4 regions of the Gracilibacillus salinarum genome follow, and region 4 is predicted to be linked to each of the others. Evidence: riboswitches for the same ligand, from Rfam matches in the RefSeq annotation. Region 4 holds a riboswitch; each other region holds the start of a gene.
What was found. Region 4 has a riboswitch for thiamine pyrophosphate ahead of tenA (thiaminase II). Riboswitches for the same ligand answer to the same signal wherever they lie in the genome.
Positions count from the first base shown of each region.

Region 1: another riboswitch for thiamine pyrophosphate. It lies ahead of MUN87_RS05930 (ABC transporter substrate-binding protein); the one in region 4 lies ahead of tenA (thiaminase II).
Region 2: another riboswitch for thiamine pyrophosphate. It lies ahead of MUN87_RS19005 (3-oxoacyl-ACP reductase); the one in region 4 lies ahead of tenA (thiaminase II).
Region 3: another riboswitch for thiamine pyrophosphate. It lies ahead of thiW (energy coupling factor transporter S component ThiW); the one in region 4 lies ahead of tenA (thiaminase II).

Region 1 is NZ_CP095071.1:1,212,129-1,217,487, forward strand. It holds gene MUN87_RS05910 (TatD family hydrolase) at 1-414, opposite strand, end outside; gene MUN87_RS05915 (ABC transporter ATP-binding protein) at 407-1,150, opposite strand; gene MUN87_RS05920 (ABC transporter permease) at 1,147-1,905, opposite strand; gene MUN87_RS05925 (MTH1187 family thiamine-binding protein) at 2,047-2,340, opposite strand; gene MUN87_RS05930 (ABC transporter substrate-binding protein) at 2,352-3,329, opposite strand; TPP riboswitch at 3,408-3,518, opposite strand; gene wrbA (NAD(P)H:quinone oxidoreductase) at 3,717-4,313, opposite strand; gene MUN87_RS05940 (DUF4362 domain-containing protein) at 4,515-5,359, opposite strand, start outside.
Region 2 is NZ_CP095071.1:4,025,022-4,030,380, reverse strand. It holds gene MUN87_RS19020 (hypothetical protein) at 1-369, opposite strand, end outside; gene MUN87_RS19015 (hypothetical protein) at 566-736, shown strand; gene MUN87_RS19010 (LLM class flavin-dependent oxidoreductase) at 811-2,118, opposite strand; gene MUN87_RS19005 (3-oxoacyl-ACP reductase) at 2,187-2,939, opposite strand; TPP riboswitch at 3,069-3,169, opposite strand; gene MUN87_RS22345 (hypothetical protein) at 3,437-3,565, shown strand; gene MUN87_RS19000 (anti-sigma factor) at 3,715-4,695, opposite strand; partial or broken gene MUN87_RS18995 (phosphoribulokinase) at 4,729-5,312, opposite strand; gene MUN87_RS18990 (DUF5694 domain-containing protein) at 5,354-5,359, opposite strand, start outside.
Region 3 is NZ_CP095071.1:2,259,561-2,264,919, reverse strand. It holds gene MUN87_RS10445 (Msr family ABC-F type ribosomal protection protein) at 1-218, shown strand, start outside; gene MUN87_RS10440 (aldo/keto reductase) at 341-1,180, shown strand; gene thiW (energy coupling factor transporter S component ThiW) at 1,940-2,440, opposite strand; TPP riboswitch at 2,527-2,641, opposite strand; gene MUN87_RS10430 (ring-cleaving dioxygenase) at 2,760-3,728, shown strand; gene MUN87_RS10425 (HAD family hydrolase) at 4,637-5,359, shown strand, end outside.
Region 4 is NZ_CP095071.1:3,450,800-3,456,158, reverse strand. It holds gene thiM (hydroxyethylthiazole kinase) at 1-574, opposite strand, end outside; gene thiD (bifunctional hydroxymethylpyrimidine kinase/phosphomethylpyrimidine kinase) at 571-1,398, opposite strand; gene tenA (thiaminase II) at 1,391-2,089, opposite strand; TPP riboswitch at 2,196-2,304, opposite strand; gene lepB (signal peptidase I) at 3,103-3,651, opposite strand; gene MUN87_RS16140 (CynX/NimT family MFS transporter) at 3,791-4,981, shown strand; gene MUN87_RS16135 (DUF5652 family protein) at 5,064-5,359, shown strand, end outside.

The DNA of each region.
Region 1 (5,359 bases), 2.2 Mb from region 4:
ACAAACGATGTCAGCATCTTCATAAACAGCGTGTAATACGATAGGAAGATGGAGTTCTTTGGCAATGATAATAAAACGTTCCAAAATCGAGAGGTACGAGTCGATCGGAAGAGCTGGGTTCTCTTTCTTACTGTAATAAGGCAGACCAACCTCTCCAATTGCGACAATCTGATCAGCACGTTCTCTAATTAATTGAAAGATCATTTGTAATTCCTTTTTATGCGGAAGAGGCTGTTCGGGATGCCATCCAAAGGCTGGAAAGACCAGCCTATTCTGATCAGCTAATTCTGCCACTCTTCTACAACTTTCCAAGTCACTTGATACCGCAATTAATCCTTGAATAGAGTTGCTCATCAGTATTTGTTTCTGTTCTTCTTCCTTATACCAATCCAGATGAATATGGCTATCAATCATCTAATTCACCACGCAATGTTTGATAAATATCCTTTTTCAATTGCAAAAATCCTGTTGTTAACATCACTTCTTCTTTTCTGGGACGTGCAAAATCAACAGTGAATTCCGCTTTCACTTGGGCAGGTTTTGCACCTAAAACCAGAATTCGATCAGATAGAAAAATCGCCTCTTCAATATTATGTGTAACAAATAATACTGATGGACGCTCCTCTTCCCAAATCGATAATAACCATTTTTGCATGTCCAATCTCGTAAATTCATCCAGTGCGGAAAAAGGCTCGTCCAAACAGAGGAATGACTGCGGACTTAACATACTCCGCACAAAAGCCACTCGTTGCCGCATACCACCTGATAACTCATGTGGATATGCTTCACTATATGCGTGTAATCCAGCACGTTGAAGCATTTCCTGCGCTCTTTGTTTATCTGGTTTCTGATGCAATTCTGCCCCCAACATAACATTTTCTAAAACCGTTCGCCATGGGAATAAGGATGATGTCTGCGGCATATAACTAATCGAACCTTTTTGACCGTTTATTTCCTGATCATCTAAACGGATGCTTCCTTGATCAGGTAAATACAGCCCGCCAATCAAATGAAAAATGGTACTTTTTCCGCTCCCGGAAGGTCCTAACAGCGACACAAACTCACCATTTCCAACTTTCAGATTGACATCAGTAAGCACTGGTTGTGACTGAAACTTCTTACTTATGTTGACTAATTCTAACGTAGTCATGATGACTCCCCCTTAGATGGACGCCATTTTAAAATTATTTTTTCTAAGCCAATAATAATCGAAAAGAAAATAAAACATAATAACATGATGATAAATATAGCTACAAAAACTCGATCTGTTCTAAACGAAGAAGATGCCAATGTCATATATACACCAATTCCCTTATTGGCACCAAGCCACTCAGAAATCACTGCTCCCATCACACTATAAGTAGCGGATATTTTTAAACCAGAAAAAATCTGCGGAACAGCGTGTGGTAATTCTAATTTGGTAAACACTTGTTTTTTGGTCGCACCAGCCATTTTCATATAATGGATCAATTCAGCATCCGTTTGGTTAAATCCATCCAATGTGGAAACAGCAATGGGAAAAAAGCAAACTAATGTAATAATCAACAATTTTGGTGTAATGCCAAAACCAAACCAAATTACAAGAAGTGGAGCAAGAACAATGATTGGTATATTTTGTGACAAGATCAACAATGGATATACCGCTTCTCTTACCCTTGGCAATACATGAAGCAGCATTGCTATTATCAGACCACATAAGGTACCTATAATAAATCCACCAGTTGTGAGACTTACCGTTGCCCAAACATGCTGTTGAAAATTCGCCCATCCTTGGATAGCTTCTGTAATTATTTCTGTTGGTGCAGGCAGAATCCAGCTAGGTATTTGTAATAACCTGCTGGAACCTTCCCAAATCAGTAGAATACTAATAATCATAATTACTGGTAATGATACCTTTCTCCACATAAAACCTACCTCAATTTTTTATGGCCACTTTCAAGTGTTTTATGGCCACTTTTTGTACTTTTATGGTCACTTTTGCTTATTTTATGGCCACTTATAAGACTTTTATGGCCACTTCCGTCCATTTTATGGCCACTTTCAACTTTATCGATATTTTTTCGTTAATTCTGTCATGGATGCCTTACGATCCTGTCGCGAATAAATTTTGACTTGCGAGATTACGCTGGGACAATTTAACTGATGCATGCGCTGATTCATTTTTTCAATGACAGCAAACAATTCAGATAACTCCCCTTCCATCGTTGTTTCTAATGGTCCAACATGGTAATTAACTCCCGATTGATCGATTACAGCAATTGCTTCGTCTACATAGGGAATAGAGTCTTCTCCATTCAGGGTTTTCGGTATCATTTGAACACTTACTAATGCTTCTGCCATATTTAATCCTCCTATTCAGGTAAAAATTCATTGGTAAAGGCTGCTTCTGCGTCTAGTTCTCGATCGAGCAAATCATTCTCATACATGAAATCAGCATAGTTCTGCCATACGTCTTGTGATTGTTCACCCCATTGAGCAGCATCATCTTGATACTTTGGAGACAACCATTGCTGACTGGCATGTACTAACTCTTCATCAAGATCAGGTACTTCCTCAATTAAAATATCGGCAGCTTCGTCCGGGTTATCGATTGTGAATTGATAACCTTTGCTTACAGCTGCTATGAATTTTTTAATCGTTTCCGGATTCTTCTCTATCATATTTTCATTGGTTGTAATAACTGGTGTATAGTAATCCAGCTTCTCCGAATAATCAGTTAAGTAAAGCATATTTAACTCTTTGCCGCGCAATTCTGCTTCGATACCTGTCCAGCCATAGTAAATCCAGGCAAAATCGACATCTCTTTCGACCGCCGTAAAGAAATCAGTATTCCCCATATTGACGATGTCAACATCCTCTACCGATGCATCTTCCTGTTTCATTAATGAATCAATTACAGCAGACTCTACGGGCGCTCCCCAGCCACCGTAAGTTTTCCCGGCAAAGTCGGCTGGTGACGTAATTTCTTTATCAACCGGGGAAGCAAAGCCTGATGTATTATGCTGGATCACGGCTGCGATGGATACTAATGGGATATCCTGGACTCTTGCCTCTGTGACAGACTCCTGGTAGCTTATGCCAAATTCAGCTTTTCCTGAAGCAACTGTTTGATCTGCACCTGCTTCACCTGGCATTACAATTTCTACATTTAATCCTTGTTCTTCGAAATACCCTTTCGATTCGGCAACATATAATCCAGTGTGGTTAGTATTAGGTGTCCAGTCTAAGACAAGTGTTACCTCCTCCATTTTATCTGAGGAGCTGTTTTCTTCTCCACACCCCACCAACACGATACACACTGCAAGTAGTGCGACCATTATTTTTTTCATAAAAAATCCCCCTTTTTCTTTTTCTGGGGGAACATACAAGAAACACCCTAGACTCGAAAGCCTAGGGTGCATATAGATTCGGTTATCTTATATGTTCCCTACGCTGGTACTAACCAGATCAGGTTCTAAGGGTCAAGCAACTAACGGCAACTTTCTCAACCGGCAACACCGGTCCCCCTACATGTCCTATTTATTTTTTCCATCCTCTACTTTGACATAATTCTGTCATTTCATCAAGTTTTATTTACTATTCTGGATTTCAGTGTCGAGTTAACACTTTAAAAAATGATAACTCTAAAGATAACGGGCATATCCTTGCTTTACCTGTACAAACGTATTAAAAAGACGAATCTCTATAAACATAGAAATTCGTCTTTAGGTTATACATTATCCGTGAATCTTCGTTGCGACTTCGACAACACGTTTAGCTTGATGCTTCACTGCATCTTCTACATCCTCGACAAAATCACCATCTGGTGTATGTGTGACACTGTTTCCATAAGGATTTCCACCTGAAGTAAAGGCTGATTGATCTGTATACCCTGGTGGCACAATAATAGCTCCCCAGTGCATCATCGATGTATAAAAATTCAACAACGTTGCTTCTTGACCACCGTGCGGGTTAGATGCAGAAGACATCGCACTTACCACTTTATTAGCTGTCTTACCAGCGGCCCATAAACCACCTTGTGAATCAATAAATTGCTTCATTTGTGATGGCACACCACCGAATCGAGTTGGCATGCTGAAAATAATTGCATCTGCCCACTCAATATCATCAGAGCTTGCTTCTGGAACATGCTCGGTATCTTGCAGGTGTTGCTCCCACTTCGAATTTGATGCAATTGCAGGCTTTGGAGCTGTTTCTTGTGCACGAACAACTCTTACTTCTGCTCCGGCTTCCTTTATTGCGTCTGCTGCCCAATTCGCCAGCTGATAATTAGTACCTGTTGAACTATAATAAATAACTGCTACTTTAACCACTTCTCTACTTCCCTTCTCGATGTATTGATTCCATTTGAAATTTTCCCAGATTCATGTGGAATTATACAATATCTTGATTCTGAGATAATTAGAATCTTAACACGGTTAAATCTTCTGTAGCAAATGGTTAGCTCAAGTTAGATCTAATTACACGATAGCAAAAACTTTTCGAGCATTATCATATAAAAAGAATCGTTGCCCTTATTCAACTTTTATTCCTGCTTCGATGAATGTGTTATAACGAAGCAGATTACCATCCTTATAAAAATCAAAACGAATGGTTGTTTTTTCTCCTTTTAACACCAATTCGCCTGCCGGTGCCATCTTCGTCATGATCATAGCTGATTTTGGAGTGCCTGTTCTAATTTGCTCGATCACTTCATTGATTTTTTCCTCGTCTTCGCTCTTCAGAATATGTTGGTCACCTACGATTATTTCCAGACTTTGATAAGTTTGCTCTGGAACAATCACCTTCTCATATGGCACCTCAAACGATAGATCTTCTTGCTGTTCACAATTCGTAAAGTCAAAGCTGATGTTATTTTCTTCTGTTAACGTATTCTCCATTTGCTTACAAGTAAAACTGTTCCATTTATCACCTGTACCAGTATAGCTGTCTTGTCGACTATCACTCGAAATATTAAATTCACTGCCATTATAAGAAATATTATAAAAAATCGGATCACCTTCTGTCGTATAACGAATGAAGCGTAAGTGACTGACTTGCTGGTCTTGAACCGCTTGTTTGAATGTTTCCAATTTAATCAGATTTTCATAGTCACCATGTGTCTCGACCAAATCATGGTTCGAATCTTTCACCCGCACGATTTCTGTTGCACTACTTTGTGCTGGATAAGATTCTGCGATTGGTCCGTGCGTTACTTCAATTTTTTCACCGATTGCCAATGACTCAGTCACTTTTTCATCGATGTTTTCCAAGTTGAAATAGATAGCATTTCCTGCCTTTTCATATAACTCTTGAACCGGTATCTCTTCCTCTTGAGGTGCAATATAATTCTCTGCCACCAACACTTTGCCGTTCTCAT
Region 2 (5,359 bases), 570 kb from region 4:
CATCAACACATAATCCGTGATGAAATACAATATAGATGCAAACAAGCTGTACCAAAGTAAAATCAATCCGAAAAGAACATGAAATGTTAATGAAAAATATATCTTCAAATTCCCCTTAGTGTGTACAGCTAACCAATGGGCAATATAATCGCTTATCGTAGACGTTATGGTGGCGTACAAGAGGATAACTGGAAAACCATACATAAGATATACCCGAACTGCTATGGCTACATTTTGAAAATATTGACCAACCGATGTAATTTCACTGAATGGATTAGGAACTGCTAAGCCTAACAGGATAGCAAATAACGAACCAGAAATGGTAGCTGCTATCACTTTTCTTGATAACAAATCACTTAATTCACTCATCTTATATTGCTCCTTAACATAGTTCTCTCTACATCTATACTAACATAATATTCCACATAAATAAGAACGACCTTTTTGATGATCGTCTAATTCTGATGTAAATATAAGAAAACATCCGGTAGAATAATTGATCAGTTCACAAAATCGTAGTAATTTTCTCTACTATTTTAAGCACCATGAACAGACTTTAGGTGGCATGTCCTATGAACTATTCGATGAGACTTATGACCTCGATCAGGCTTTACATCAGTTAACTGAGCTTGAAGACTTATTCAGGAAAGGGATCATCCCTTTGGATATCGAAAACATACTAACACTAATGATCTCTTTCGAACCATTGGTTGCGTTTATCACGGCCGATACATAATAAAAAATTATCCCCTCATATGCATTTTTAGACTAATACCAGCATCTCACCCCTTAACTAGTAGAGTCATTTTATTATGCCAACCCTAAATGTTCACGAAAGGTATGACCTTCATATTTTTCTCTGAAAATACCTCTTTTTTGCATTTCAGGAACGATAAGTTCAACAAAGTCCTCTAAACTACCAGGTAATGTAGGAGGCATAAGATTAAATCCATCAGCCACACCTGCTTCAAACCAGACTTCCATCTGATCCACAATTTCGTCGGGTGTGCCTATCAGCGTGTGATGTCCACCACCTGCATTTAGATATCCTAATAATTCTCTTACTGTAGGTTGTTTATCATTAATAATTTCTAGTATCGTTTCGTAACGTCCAACTGGGCCAGTAAATTCTTCTACTGGGGGTAATGGAGGTACTTCTTTATCAATTTCCCAATTAGAACAGTCTTGTTGAATAAAGAAACTCAACTGTTTTAAGGCTGTTTCAAGAGGTAATTGCTCATCTAATGCTGCTTTTTTGGCTAGCGCTTCTTCATGAGTACGGCCTACATAGGTTACTAAGCCTGGAAATACTTTGATATGTCTATCGCTGTCTTCGCTATGTTTAACTTGTTCATCTAATCTTTCACGAAATTTTTTGGCTTGGTTTAAGTTCCACGATACGGAATAGACTGCATCGGCATATTTTGCAGCTAATGCAACGCCTTGTTTCGATGCCCCTGCCTGCATGGATACTGGTTTGCCTTGCGGACTTTTTGGCGTAGTGGATGGTCCATTCACTGTGAAATAAGTACCCTCGTGATGAAAAGGCTGAATGTTTGAAGGATTTATCAATTTTCTTTCTTCTCGATGATGTAGAAACTCCTTACTGTCCCATGAAAGAAATAACTTATTCATTAAAGCAGCGAATTCATCTGCCTTTTCATAGCGTTTGTCATGAGAAGGTAGTTCTTCCATACTATGATTTAATGCCTCTAAATCAGTCATTGACGTTACGAGATTCCAACCAACACGTCCTTTTGTAATATGGTCTAAACTTAATAGTTGTCGTGAAGCTGTAAAAGGATTAGAAAAAGTACTTGAAATTGTTGTGACTAATCCCACATGATTTGTCACTTGAGAAATAGCAGTTAAATTGACTACTGGATCAAACCAAAATGCTGGCATATCACTAGAATCTTTCGCTTTAAATGACTGATTATCAGCAAAGAATACTGCGTCAAAATACCCCTTTTCCGCTATTTGTGATAAAGATTGGTAATAAGAAATGTCGCCAATCCGTTCAACGCTTGAATCTGGCATTAACCAAGCTGCTTGGTGGTGTCCACAACCATACAGCAAAACTCCTAAGTGTAGCTGCTTTCCTTTTGTCTTTGTCATTTTTTTCACACCTCCAAATAGAGCATTATTAATTGACTTGCATACTCCTTATTTTAAAGATTAAGCAATTAGTTCATTGTCAAACCGCCATCAACTGTGAAATTCTGACCTGTAATACCGTCCGCATTTACCGAAGATAAATAAGCAACCATATTGGCTACATCTTGAGGTGTGGTCACCTTCTTCAATGGCGTTGATTGAGCAATTAAATCGAATACTTCTGGAGTTGTAGCAGCACTGGCGTCAGTCGTTTTTAATAATCCACCTGAAACGACATTCGCTTTTATACCATATAGTCCTAATTCAGAAGCGATATTACGTGTGAATCCTATTAATCCAGCTTTAGCTGTTGTATATTCGTGGTAGGGTACAACTGGATTTTGGTATAGATTAGTACCGATATTGATAATACTTCCATTTTTTCGTTCAATGAATTGAGGTATGACGCTTTGAACTACATTAAATGCTGCTTTTAACGTACCATCTAGGTGTTTTTGATAATCCTCCCAAGTGAGTTCTGTAAAGGTTTTCTGTTTGTTTGGATCGAATTTGAAATCTACTAATGCATTGTTAACTACAACATCTATTTGACCAAAATATTCTGTTGCTTTATTTATCAATTTATCTACTTCTTTACGATCTGTTACATCAGCTTGAATTGCAATCGCATTCTTTTCACCAATCTCAGAAACTAGCTTCTCAGCAGCATCTTTGCTTTGATAATAATTGATAACCACTTGAAAACCTTGTTGTGCCAACGTCTTTACAATGGTTGCTCCTAAACCTCTACTGCTACCTGTTACTAATACGCTTCTACTCATCATAACAACTCCTGTATTTTTAATTTTGATGAAACTTAAATAAAAAAAATACGCAACCTTCCCATAGGAAAATTGCGTAAAACTAAATAACTACATATTAAGCATAAAGAACAGTCGCTCTTTAAGTATGTATTAGAGTTTACACTTTCCTACGCTAGTTTCAACTAGTTCAGGTTCAAAGGGTTTGAGGTAATACTCATCTCAGTTAAATAACACCCCTAGTGCATATATTAAATTATTTTTAATAGTATCGTTTAAAGAAATTTATGTCAAGGTAATATGACTTGTTCATGTTATTCTTCACATATTTTATTATTCCCCTGCTCTTTATAGCACTACTACTCTCATCAAGGTTCGGTCTGTTGAAACCGTGAACAGTGCAACGTCTGCTCAGAATCATTTTGACTTCCTCTTTTTGTGATATCCGGTACTGATAAGCTTTGGTCGTATTGATATATCTCCCGCCACACATAATAAGAAAGAAAGGAGGGTTTACTTTGAAAAGCAAAGGTGTCGGCGAAAAAATTGAAGAAACGACAGAGAACCTAATGAAAAAAGGCGTCCCTGCAAGAACAGCAGCATTTGCCTCATCCATGGGCTATCTTAGGCACTTGAAAAAGAAATAACTGTCACACAAAAAGGAGCAAAATCTTTTGCTCCTTTTCCTTCCACTAATTCGGGTCATTTTTTACCCTCTGATTGAGAACGATAATGCTCAAATCCCTTTTCCGTGGCATAAGTCTTAAAGACCCTATGATACCGCCTCGTAACGTCCTCACTCCTCCCAATTCCACAACTCAACTTCTCCTAGCTGTTCACCCTGAACAAAGTCAGCCTCCTGCAATGTTAATAATTCTTTTGCAGGACCTGTTACAACAGCCCCATATACAGAAAAACCTTCTTCTTCAAGATATTGATATCTTTCCTCTAAATGGCCGAGACGCAGGAAATCCTGATAATAACTTTCAGGCTTTTCAAGAAGGTCGCCCATGTTCTTTAACATCAGCTGCTTGCTATCCTCTAGTGAACCTTCATCTAACCAGGTAATCCAGAGTGACTGATGATAGTTTTCATCATGATCCATACCGCCTGTTAAACCAATTACATCGGATAACATCATTAAATTGCTTCCACCAGTCCAGCCATAGGGATCATAATTAACGAACTCCCCGGTATACAAAGGCATCCATAATACGCGAAGATCATAATCAGCTAATGATTGTATCAGCTGCTCAGCTTTCATAAAATCTGTAGTGGAAAAAGCTAACTCGCCCACTGTTCCTTCAGGCAGCTTCTCCAATGTTCCCCACACATTTGGTGAAGTATTAGCCTTTAACTTTCCTCCTGAACGTGGGTCTTCAGGTAGCGAAAAGGAAAATTCACTTAATTTCTTTTGACCTGGATATTTATAAGTAATGGTTGAATAACTGCTGGACAGTCGTTTCGTTATTTGCGCCTCACCAATTACAAGATCTTCTGTCCCAACCTTTTTCAATACATTATAGGACAAACTTTTTGTTCCGAAAGCTGACAGGTCTTCTTCCTTTATCTCAAAATCACCTCGCACATTGGGTACTGTCCATTCAAGCGCAAGACTGGAATAATACATATTTTCTTTTCCAATCGCTGATTTATCAAATACTATATTCGTAACCATCATATAAAACGCATAAATAAAAAACACAGCTATTAATGTCAGAATAAACCGAAATGCAAGCGTGAATTTTGAGTTTCTTAGCATTTGTTTTTCTGTCATCGTTCCATCCTTACTTTTTCGTTCATACAGCCATCAAATTAGTTCTTCTTTTTCTATGCAATACTTTTCATTCGAATTTTTCACAACTATATCGAAATTTTGATGATAAGGATGCATAAATACTTCATATTGAATTCTGCGTTCTTTGTGAGATTGCTTTAGTGCTGTTATATCTGCGCCTCTTTCAGCAATATCTCTTGTGGATCTTCTGGTAAATTCCGTTTCACCATTCGTGTATAAGTAAATTGTTACATCAAATAAATCCAGATTGGAAAACGCCACACTCATTCCTTCTATAATAGTTACATCGTTCTCAGCAGATATATAATGACTCTGATCATAATGTGTTGCCAGAGTGTATAAATCCAAGTCGTCTCTGATCATTTTTATGTCTCTTTCTAAAGCAGTTATATGATGAGCACCAGGATGACAAGCTGTCATTTTATATTGATGATTTTCATTCTTATATTCATAATTGATAACAGCATATTTCCTCATAGCAGCTGATTCTATAATATATGGATCCGTCCAGATGCACCATGACCTGAGATGCCAATTATCATTTTTCGATCTTGACTGCTTATCAAATTGGCTAGCTTTTTTAATATGTAGTCCATCTTTACCTCCAGTTTGTTCAATGGCTTGCAGGTTACTATGTTTAAAA
Region 3 (5,359 bases), 1.2 Mb from region 4:
TTCGGCTCCAGCTAAGTCAGCTTTTTCTGGGAGAATATAATATTTTGTTATTAGATGAACCGACCAACTTCCTAGATATCCATGCCGTTGAAGCTTTAGAACGATTTATAAAAGCCTATCAAGGAACAATCATTTTTGTCACACATGATCAAATGTTTATAAAAAATGTTGCAGATATACAGTTTCAAATCAATGCCAAACAAATAGAACGCTTGTGATGATGAAGCCACCCAGCTATGCTTGGTGGCTTCGTTGTGCCACGATCGTGAGCACAATATTTTAAAATTAGTATTAGAATGTGGCAATATAGGGTAAATGAGATAAAAAGGAGGAATTGAAAATGGTAAACAGTTTACAAGCTACTACGACCTTACATAATGGTGTGAAAATGCCATGGTTTGGACTTGGTGTCTTTCTAGTAGAAGAAGGCGAAGAAGTCTATCAATCTGTTAAATGGGCACTCGAACATGGGTATAAAAGTATTGATACAGCAGCTATTTATGGAAATGAAGAAGGTGTAGGAAAAGCAATAAAAGATTCTGGCATTCCTCGTGAAGAATTATTCATTACATCAAAGCTTTGGAATGGTGACCAAGGTTATGACGAGACATTACAAGCATTTGAAACGACATTAAATAAATTAGGATTAGAGTATCTCGACCTTTATCTTATTCACTGGCCAGTGCCGGATCAGAATAAATACAAAGAAACATGGAAAGCAATGGAGAAACTTTATAACGATGGAAAAATCCGAGCAATTGGTGTAAGTAACTTTAAAGAGCATCACTTAGATGATCTGATAAAAGATGCAGAAATTACACCAATGGTGAACCAGGTTGAATATCATCCACACTTGCAGCAACGCAATTTACATGATTATTGCAAAGAACACAATATCCAATTAGAAGCTTGGTCTCCGCTTAAACAAGGGAAAGTACTGGACGATCCGACTTTGACGGATATCGCAAAACGCCATGGTAAGTCAACGGCACAAGTCATCCTCCGTTGGGATTTACAGCAAGGTGTTGTGACGATTCCGAAATCTGTCAAACAGCATCGTATACATGATAATGCGGATGTGTTTGATTTTGAACTGACAGATGCAGAGATGAAGCTGATCCATGATATGAATAAGGATGAGCGTGTTGGGCCAGATCCTGATACGTTTAGTAAACGGTAAAATAGATAATTTAAAAAACGATCGCAATGAGTGCGATCGTTTTTTATTATCAGCCTGAAAATATATAAGTGAGGTCACATCAGTAATCATATGGAACATGATTAGAGTTCCTATAATATGGATTATGTAAACTAAGCATTACTAGCCAAGTATCCATATTGAGATTTTTTATGTGATAGAATACCGCTCCGTCCAACCACTTCGCGTCCTGCGGGGCACGGCTGAAGCTAACTTTGTGAAGAAGGGCACTTCACAAAGTGGATCTTCAGCGCCTGCCTGTCCCGCGGGAGTCTACGTGGTTGGCCTACGCTATGGCTTTGCTCTACAACTAATAATACAGCTAGTATTTTGAGCGGTATCCTTTAGTGTCTATACCTCATCTTTAATATGGATAATGCCTAGAACTGCTGCTTTTCACTGTTACATCCGTTGTAGCACTTCCCTTAAGCGTAGGAAATAGGCGAAGACTCCCGTGGGATCAGTCGTGTGTGAAGACCCCGCAGTGAGCGATTTTTGCTCGCGAGGAGGCTGAACCCGACCCCACAGGACGCGGAGCCTATTTCCGGAGCTTTGCTAAGCAGATAAACTATATCAAAATGAGCATTTTGCAATACAGCCTTTGTTGACATAATCCATATTATAGGAAGTTGTTTATTAATTAAGTCAGTTAGGACCGGGCGGGTTATGCCCGGTTTTTCTTAAAGCATAAAGTATCTCATTTTTCTAAACAAATAAAGCATTGATTCAACCAAGTATTCTTTATCTGTTTGATACACTTTGACGCATGAGTGGGGCGTCTTTTACTCTTGATATAATAAATAGTCTAATGATAGCCCCGGTTACACTGCTGACAAGGAATCCTGGCAAAAATGCGAATGCGCCAACAGATGATCCCATCAATACTTTAGCATACGGTACAGAAAGCAGAGAGCCAAGGACGCCTGTCCCGACCATTTCACCTATACCAGCGAATGTGCGTTTATTCGTCCATCGATATAAATAACCTGCCAGTAAAGCTCCGACCATTCCACCTGGAAAAGCAAGCAATGTACCAAGCCCTAATAAATTTCGAAGTAAACCAATCATAAAGGCAATGGTAACTGCTGGGATAGGACCTAACGTTACCGCTGCCATCACATTCACCGCGTGCTGAACAGGGTATGCTTTGGCAATACCTGTCGGAAACCAAAGAAATTGCGAACCAAGTGTCCCGATGGCGATAAATACAGCCATTGTGGTTAATAATAATGTACGATTCATATTTTTCCTCCTTTTGTTATCATAAGGGATCACAGCTGAAGGAAAATAAAAAAGCCAGATTCTAATAAAGAACCTGGCTATACGTATCAAGTATATAGCTACTTCCCTACGCTGGTATAAACCAGATCAGGTTCTTAGAGTTAAAAAGCTTATGCGCGCTTTTCTCTCAGCCTATGCTCATAGGCACCCCTAGTAGTGATCACACTTATGTCATTAACAAAAATTTTATCAAAAAATAGAAAAAAGTCAATAAGATAACTATCTTGAATTCGAGATAAAATCACGGTATACTAATTGTAAAGAAATGGAGGAATGCATCATGCAATTAAAAGGAATTCACCATGTTTCCGCGATCACTGCCAACGCGCAAGATAACTTCAATTTCTACACAACTATTTTAGGAATGCGACTTGTAAAAAAGACGGTCAATCAAGATGACACGAGCATGTACCATTTATTTTATGCAGATGAAAAGGGAAGTCCGGGAACCGATTTAACCTTTTTTGAAATAAATAATGCGGGACACACTTATACTGGTAACAATAGTATCTCGACTACCTCATTACGTGTGGCAAGTGGTCAAGCGTTAGCCTATTGGCAGGATCGCTTTGATCAGTATGATATCGTCCATGATGGGATCAGTGAACAATTTGGTCGCCAGGTGTTACCTTTTCAAGATCATGAAGGGCAAAGATTGACATTGGTTTCTGATGAAAAGAATACAGGAGTTGCTGGCGGTGTTCCCTGGGACGGAAATGGAGTGAAAGCGGAGAAAGCTGTGATTGGATTAGGTCCCGTTCACTTTACCATCCCAGACTTAACTCCAACAAAAAAGGTGCTTACGGAAGTGCTGGGGTTCCGTCATGAAGGTAGTTATTCCCTTTTAGATGGTCGTGAAATCAACGTTTTTGCTACAGGAGAAGGCGGAACGGGAGCTGAAGTTCATGTAGAAGTTCGACCAGGATTACAAAAAGAACGGCCTGGCCGCGGCAGTGTACATCACGTTGCTTTTCGTGTTGAAGATGTAGAGGAACTAGAAGCATGGCGAGATGTGATTCGTCAGAAAAGATTACCAAACTCAGGAATTGTTGATCGTTACTATTTTCAATCGTTATATTTCCGTGAACCAAATGGAATTTTGATTGAATTGGCAACAGATGGACCGGGATTTGCAACCGATGAGAATATGGAAGCATTAGGCGAATCCTTGGCATTGCCACCTTTTTTAGCGGATAAACGAGAAGAAATCGAAGCAAACTTAACGCCATTGGAAACGAATAATAAATAAAATATCACCACACGCATATAGCAATAATGCGTGTGGTTTTTATTTAACGTTAGGATAGCCTAATATTTAAAGGTTTCGTACACTTTTTGACAGGAACAGCCAAGTCTAGCGCCCAGGAAATGGCGACATCCTGCATCGTCATCGTCCTCCGATAAAGAAGATGTAGAGGGGTTCCTATAATATGGATTATGTTAACTAACAGCTTAGTGGTTATTTTGAAATATTATGTGTGGTATGATGCCGCTTCGGCCAACCACTTCGCGTCCTGCGGGGCACGGCTGGAGCTAACTTTGTGAAGAATAACGCTTCACAAAGTGGATCTCCAGCACCTGCACAATCCCGCGGGAGTCTCCGTGGTTGGCCTACGCTAGGATGTGGTCTCTACAACTTTTGTAAGACATAGCATATTGATCACTGTATATATATAACAGCAATTGAATGAATAACATAATGCCTAGATCCACTGCTTTTAGCTGTTCCATATGTTGTAGCACTTCCCTCAAGCGTAGGAAATAGGCGGAGACTCCCGTGGAATCAGCGCGAGCTGATGATCCATTTATGAAAGAAAAGCATTTTCTTTCATAAATTAGCTGAAGCCGTGCCCACAGGACGCGGAGCCTATTTCCGGAGCTTTGCTAAGCAGATGAAAACTATCAAAATTAACTACGTGTCAGACAGTTCCAGTTAACATAATCCATATTATAGGAAGTTGTATATCATTTATGTGGGCGGATTATGCTCGGTTTTTCTAATGGTTGGAGCGGGTTCTAGAGGACAAATTTAAGAAGAAACGTAAAAGCTGTCTATATGAGTATCCTCTATTAACACCACGGAAAAATCACAAATTATTTATCTGCCAACCTCATATGTTATACTATTTTCGTTGTTATATGAAAGGGGACAATCACATGAATGAGATAAAAGCTGTCTGTCTGGATATGGACGGAACGATTTTGAACAACCATAATCAATTGGAGCAAAATACGAAAAACGTGATCGAACAAATTCGGCAGCTTGGGGTCAAAGTATTTATTGTCACAGGACGCGCTTATAAAGAAGTACTAGATATTACGGAAGGTAATGTAGAACTTGATGGCATTGTTACGGCGAATGGCATGATTACGTATTTGGACGAGGAGTTATTACGTCAGCACCATTTATCGACAGAAGTTATTGACCGTGTGATTCAGTTAGCCAGGGACCATCAGATTTTTTATGAAGTACATCCGGTTAACGGGAATCGTACTACTCTAAAAATCGACCAGCCTTACATGGAACAAATGATAAAGCAGGACAAGCCAGATGAAGTGGGCCTGCATGAATGGCTGGAAAGAGAAGAAGCGATAAATCAAGCTATCGATTGGGTCGACGAACTGCCTGCTGTTCAATACGCGAAGATCTATTGTTTTGCTGATCGTCATCAGCACATGCAGCAGTGGATCTCTGAATTAGATGAACTCAAGCAGGATACTCCCTTTTCTACTTCTTCCTCATCCCCACATAATGTGGAGGTGATGGTAGCTAATGTGAATAAAGCAACTGGTATCTCAGCATTATTAGAACACTATGATCTTAATCCTGAATCGGTATTAGCTATTGGTGACAGTAATAACGACATTGCAATGATGGAG
Region 4 (5,359 bases):
AACATCCCGCTCCTGTTACTTTTGTTAAAAGCGGATGACCGTTTGAGAGGATGACTTTTTCACCTCGATGAATGAGAATATCCTGTGCTCCTGTAATCACAAGGGATACTCCTAATTTCTGGTGGGCTTGTGCTGCCAAAGTTTCCATATCTACATCACCAGCACCATCTACACCTCGAACGGTTGCAGAGAGACCAGCAAGACTCGCTATTTCCCCAGCATTACCTCGAATACAAGTTACCTTCACTTGCTCCAGAATCCGCTGAGCCGATTGGGTGCGGAATGTTGTCGCCCCGACCCCAACCGGATCAAAAACAACAGGAGTTCCTGCCTGATTGGCAGCTTTTCCCGCTACTATCATGGCATCTACCTGCATATCAGTTAAAGTCCCGATATTCAGTACAAGTGCATTTGCTAGTGCAGCCATTTCTCCTACTTCTTCTTTAGCATTAGCCATGACAGGTGATGCCCCAATCGCATACAGGCCATTTGCTGTAAAATTCATAACTACTTGATTTGTAATATTGTGAATCAAGGGCTGATTTTTTCTTACTTCTTCTATTAAATGACTCATTTATCCACTATCTCCTTCTGAGCTGGCAGTCCTTCTAAACGATATCCCCAATGATTAGTTGGTCCATTCCCTTTTCCTAGTTCTAATGGGTACTCAATCGCTTTGGTAATATAGGCTTTTCCTAACTCTACCGCATCTTTCACTGATTTACCTTTTGCTAATTCCGCAGTAATAGCTGCAGAGAATGTACAGCCGGTACCATGTGTATGCTTCGTATTAAACCGCTCAGATTGGAAGTAATAGAGTTCGTTTCCATCATATAACACATCAATCGCTTCTCCAGTAAGGTGACCACCTTTCACAATAGCCGCTTGAGCACCCAACTCATCAACAATCAATTTAGCTGCTTTTTCTGCATCGTCGTTTGTCTGGATATCAAATCCGACTAGTATCTCAGCCTCTGGTACATTGGGTGTAACGACTGTTGCAAGTGGGATTAACGTTTGTCGAATTACTTCTCTTGATGTTTTATCCATTAAGGAATGACCACTCTTTGCTACCATCACCGGGTCAATGACATAAGGAATTGTCGAATTTTTTAATTTTTTTGCAATCAATTCCATCATTTCCACTGTTGCAATCATACCTGTTTTGATTGCTTGTGGCGGAATATCAGTAAGGACAGCGTCGAGTTGTTTTTCAATAAAATCAACTGTTAGATGCTGAACATCCTGAACACCTTCTGTATTCTGTGCAACCACGGAAGTGATGACACTCATGCCATATACTTCTCTTTCCTGAAACACTTTTAGATCAGCTTGTATGCCAGCTCCACCCGTAGGATCTGTTCCTGCGATCGTAAGTGCTGATGCTATTTTATGCATAAGAAGACTCCTTTCCTTTCAAAGAGAAAGGCCATTCTTCCACCTGATAGGCCATTTCCCAGAATAAATATTCGAGCTGACAGCTCTTCATAAAGGCTAGTTTTGCCTTTTGTTTCTCTTTCTCACCAGCGTCCTCTGCCCATTTATCTAATCGTTTTCGCAACTCAGTCGTAACAGATGCTGTTTCGTCCTGTGCATAGAAAGATATCCAATCATAAAACGGATGATTTTCTTGAGGTTTGTATTGTTTATTTAAGTAGTGGCCAATCTCTAAATAAGTCCAAGGACATGGTAATAACGCGGCTATCAATTCTCCAATGCTGCCTTGCATCGCCACTGTTTTCATGTGCGTCACATAATGGTCTGCCGTTGGTGGTAATGGATATCCTTGTAATTCCTCATACGAGACACCTGCAACTTCGCATAAATTGTTATGAGGGTGAATCTCACTGTGGAGAACAAAACCGATTTGCTCATAAAAATAGTTCATTTCGTCTCTTACATCACTTTTTGAAATAGCTAAACCATAAATATTAATAAACGCATTTAAGTATTCAAAATCTGCTTTCACATAATGAATAATTGCTTCTTTCTTTAAATCGCCCTTACCTAGTCCTGTCACAAATGGGTGTTGAAAAATTCCTTCAAACACATCGTCGGCCGCCACTCGTAATTCTTCACTAAATGTCATTTTGTATTCCTCCAACATATTTATTTTCACAACAAAAAGCCGCTCAGCTAAGCGGAGCGGCTCATTTTTGAATAATAAATATCAAAAAGTCAGGCGTATGGACGTACACCTTCCGACTCCACTTTCCTACGCTGGTACTAACCAGTTCAGGTTCAAAGGGATCAAGAACATCATTCTTATCTCAGCTGCTACCCGCAGCACCCCTAGCGGAATTTCGTTATGAAGTTAATTCCACTAAAACATGGAAACCGATCTTTGTCAAGCAACACGGGCACTGCTCTACTGAAATTAAAGTACGGCTTCTATATGAATATACAACTTTCTTAAATGTGGATTATGTCAACTAAAGCTGTTTGGCAAAACGGTCATATTGAAATATTTTATCTGCGTTGCAAAGCTCCGGAAATAGGCTCCGCGTCCTGTGGGCACGGCTTCAGCTAGGCTACTACTTTGAACTACTCCTTTGCTGCCTTGTGCCGAGGAAGCTCCCTTCGAAGCGGTACTTGCAGACGCAGGCACAAATGAAATGGATCTTCAGCTCGCGCTGAGGCATGAGGAGTCTCCGCCTATTTCCTACGCTTAAGGGAAGTGCTACAACATTTGAAACAGCTAAAAGCAGTGGTTCTAGGCATTATTTTATTCATTCCATTCCTGTTATATATACAGTGATCAATATGCTATCTCTTACAAAAGTTGTAGAGTCCACATCCTAGCGTAGGCCAACCACGTAGACTCCCGCGGGATTGTGCAGGTGCTGGAGATCCACTTTGTGAAGCGTTCTTCTTCACAAAGTTAGCTCCAGCCGTGCCCCGCAGGACGCGGAGTGGTTGGACGGAGCGGTATGCCAGCACTTGAAACATTTCAAAATCACCGTATAGCTAAGGCCATTTGTTTACATAATCCATATAATAGGAACTTAACTTCATGTTCAATAGATTACTGCTGTGACTGGGTTTTATACTTGCTGAGTGATAAAAAAGGTCCGATCATTGGATAATGACCGGAACCTTATACTAGTTTATAATCCCAAATGAATCAATTGGCCAGATGCGCATTTTCACATCACCAATTACCGCATCTTCATCAATAAAGCCGAATTGACGACTATCTTTACTCACTCTGCGATTATCACCCAAAACAAATAATTTTCCTTCAGGCACTGTATCACTACCTGTTATTTCTTCCAGTGTGAAATCATATGTGAGTTGATCCCCATCTGAAAGAACGGATTTATACTCATCCAGATATGTTTCCTCATATAATTCACCATTAATGTAAAGCTTGTCATCTTTCATTTCAATCTGGTCGCCTGCAAAACCAATCACTCGTTTGACATAATTATCATCTGAGTCAGGAGCTTCAAAAGCAATTTCATCAAATCGCTCAATATCACTTACTTTACTCAGGATAATTCTGTCTCCATCATGTAAATTCGGCATCATCGACTCCCCTTTTACGACAGAGGGGGTAATAAGGAAATGCCGACAGACAAGTACGATTACCAGAGCGACTAATAATGCCTTCAGCCAGGAAAGCACTTCTTTTACAATTTTGTTTTCCATGGGGAAACCTTCTTTCATTTGTTAACTCTTTTCCTTCGGGTGATTGTATGATATTCTGTTTAAATGCAATCTACCGTAAACGCTAACGATATCAGTTTAGCATATTTTGTATATTATAACATAGAAACAAGGTGAGAAAGTGCAAACTTTTAACAAAAAACATTACACAATACTTTTTATTACCGGTATTATCCTTCTAGCCTTTAACTTACGTCCTGCCATAACTTCAGTAGGACCTATTATTGGTATTATCCGTGAAGATTTAGCAATCAGTAACTGGAGTGCAGGATTTTTAACAAGTCTTCCTTTAATTGCTTTTGCAATCATGTCGCCGTTAGCTCCTCGAATTGCCAATCGAACAAGCAATGAAAAAGCATTATTGTACGGGTTATTCGTCCTGTTAGCTGGCATTCTCATCCGCTCTACTTCTTCTATTGTATTGTTATTCGCAGGTACTGTATTAATAGGTGTGGGGATTGCTATCATAAATGTTATCTTGCCAAGTCTGATTAAAAGTAACTTTCCTAACAAGATTGGCTTAATGACTGGAGTCTATACAACTTCCATGTCCGTTGTGGCTGCCACAGCCTCAGGTTTAAGTGTACCGTTAACGACATCGTTAGATTTAGGATGGAAATGGTCCTTGGCCAGTTGGAGTATTTTAGCAGTGGTCGGGATCATCACATGGACATTTGCAATGAACAAGTCACCAGTTAAACACGAACAGGAATTATATGAACCGAGCACTACAAAACTATTGCGCTCTCCTGTGGCCTGGCAGGTTACCCTTTTTATGGGTTCGCAATCTTTCTTATTTTATGTCACGATCTCGTGGTTAGCTGAAATTCTGATCTCTCACGGATTTGCTAGTTCCAGTGCTGGATGGTATGTCGCATACATGCAATTCATCAGTTTACCTGCTACCTTTTTTACTCCTGTCATTGCAGGGAAACTTTCCAATCAGAAACCAGTTGTTGCTGTTTTTGGCGTCATTGGTATGATTGGTTATCTCATGCTGTATTTAGAGCCTGGCCATTTAGGAACTTTCGTTGCTATAACCTTAATCGGTATTATGTTAGGAGCAAGCATCAGTCTGGCTCTTGCATTACTAGGGTTACGTTCTACAAACGCTAGACAGGCTGCTGAATTATCAGGTATGGCACAATCATTTGGCTATACATTAGCTTCCATTGGGCCGATCGTTATCGGATTGCTGTTCGACATGACGAACAGTTGGAAACCTTCTATACTCACAATATTAGTGATGGGGGTTGTATTAATTATATTTGGTTTAGGTGCAAGCAGGAATAAATTTGTATTAGATGAATAAGATGTATTACCAGAAACATTTCCTTTCATTTTCATGATTGAGGGTGTATAATAACGGGTATACATGTAAGGGAGATGATTGCATGCAAAAATACATCACCCTCATTTTATTAGGTTTTATTATAAGTCATTTTACTATTTTTGATAAGCAAACTAATGTTCCAGCTAAGATCAACATCGAAGTAAATGAACATTTACAAACTTACAATAATATTGATGAAAATGATGGGTTGTCTAGTAAACTACTACAAAATCCTGTCGTCATTATACTTGCCATATTAAACACTGTATGTATCTTACCAATCGTTTATCTGGTTGTTAAGCGAAAATTTTTTTTACATGCAGTGTTTTTCCAATCTAGTTACCTAATCCCACATCG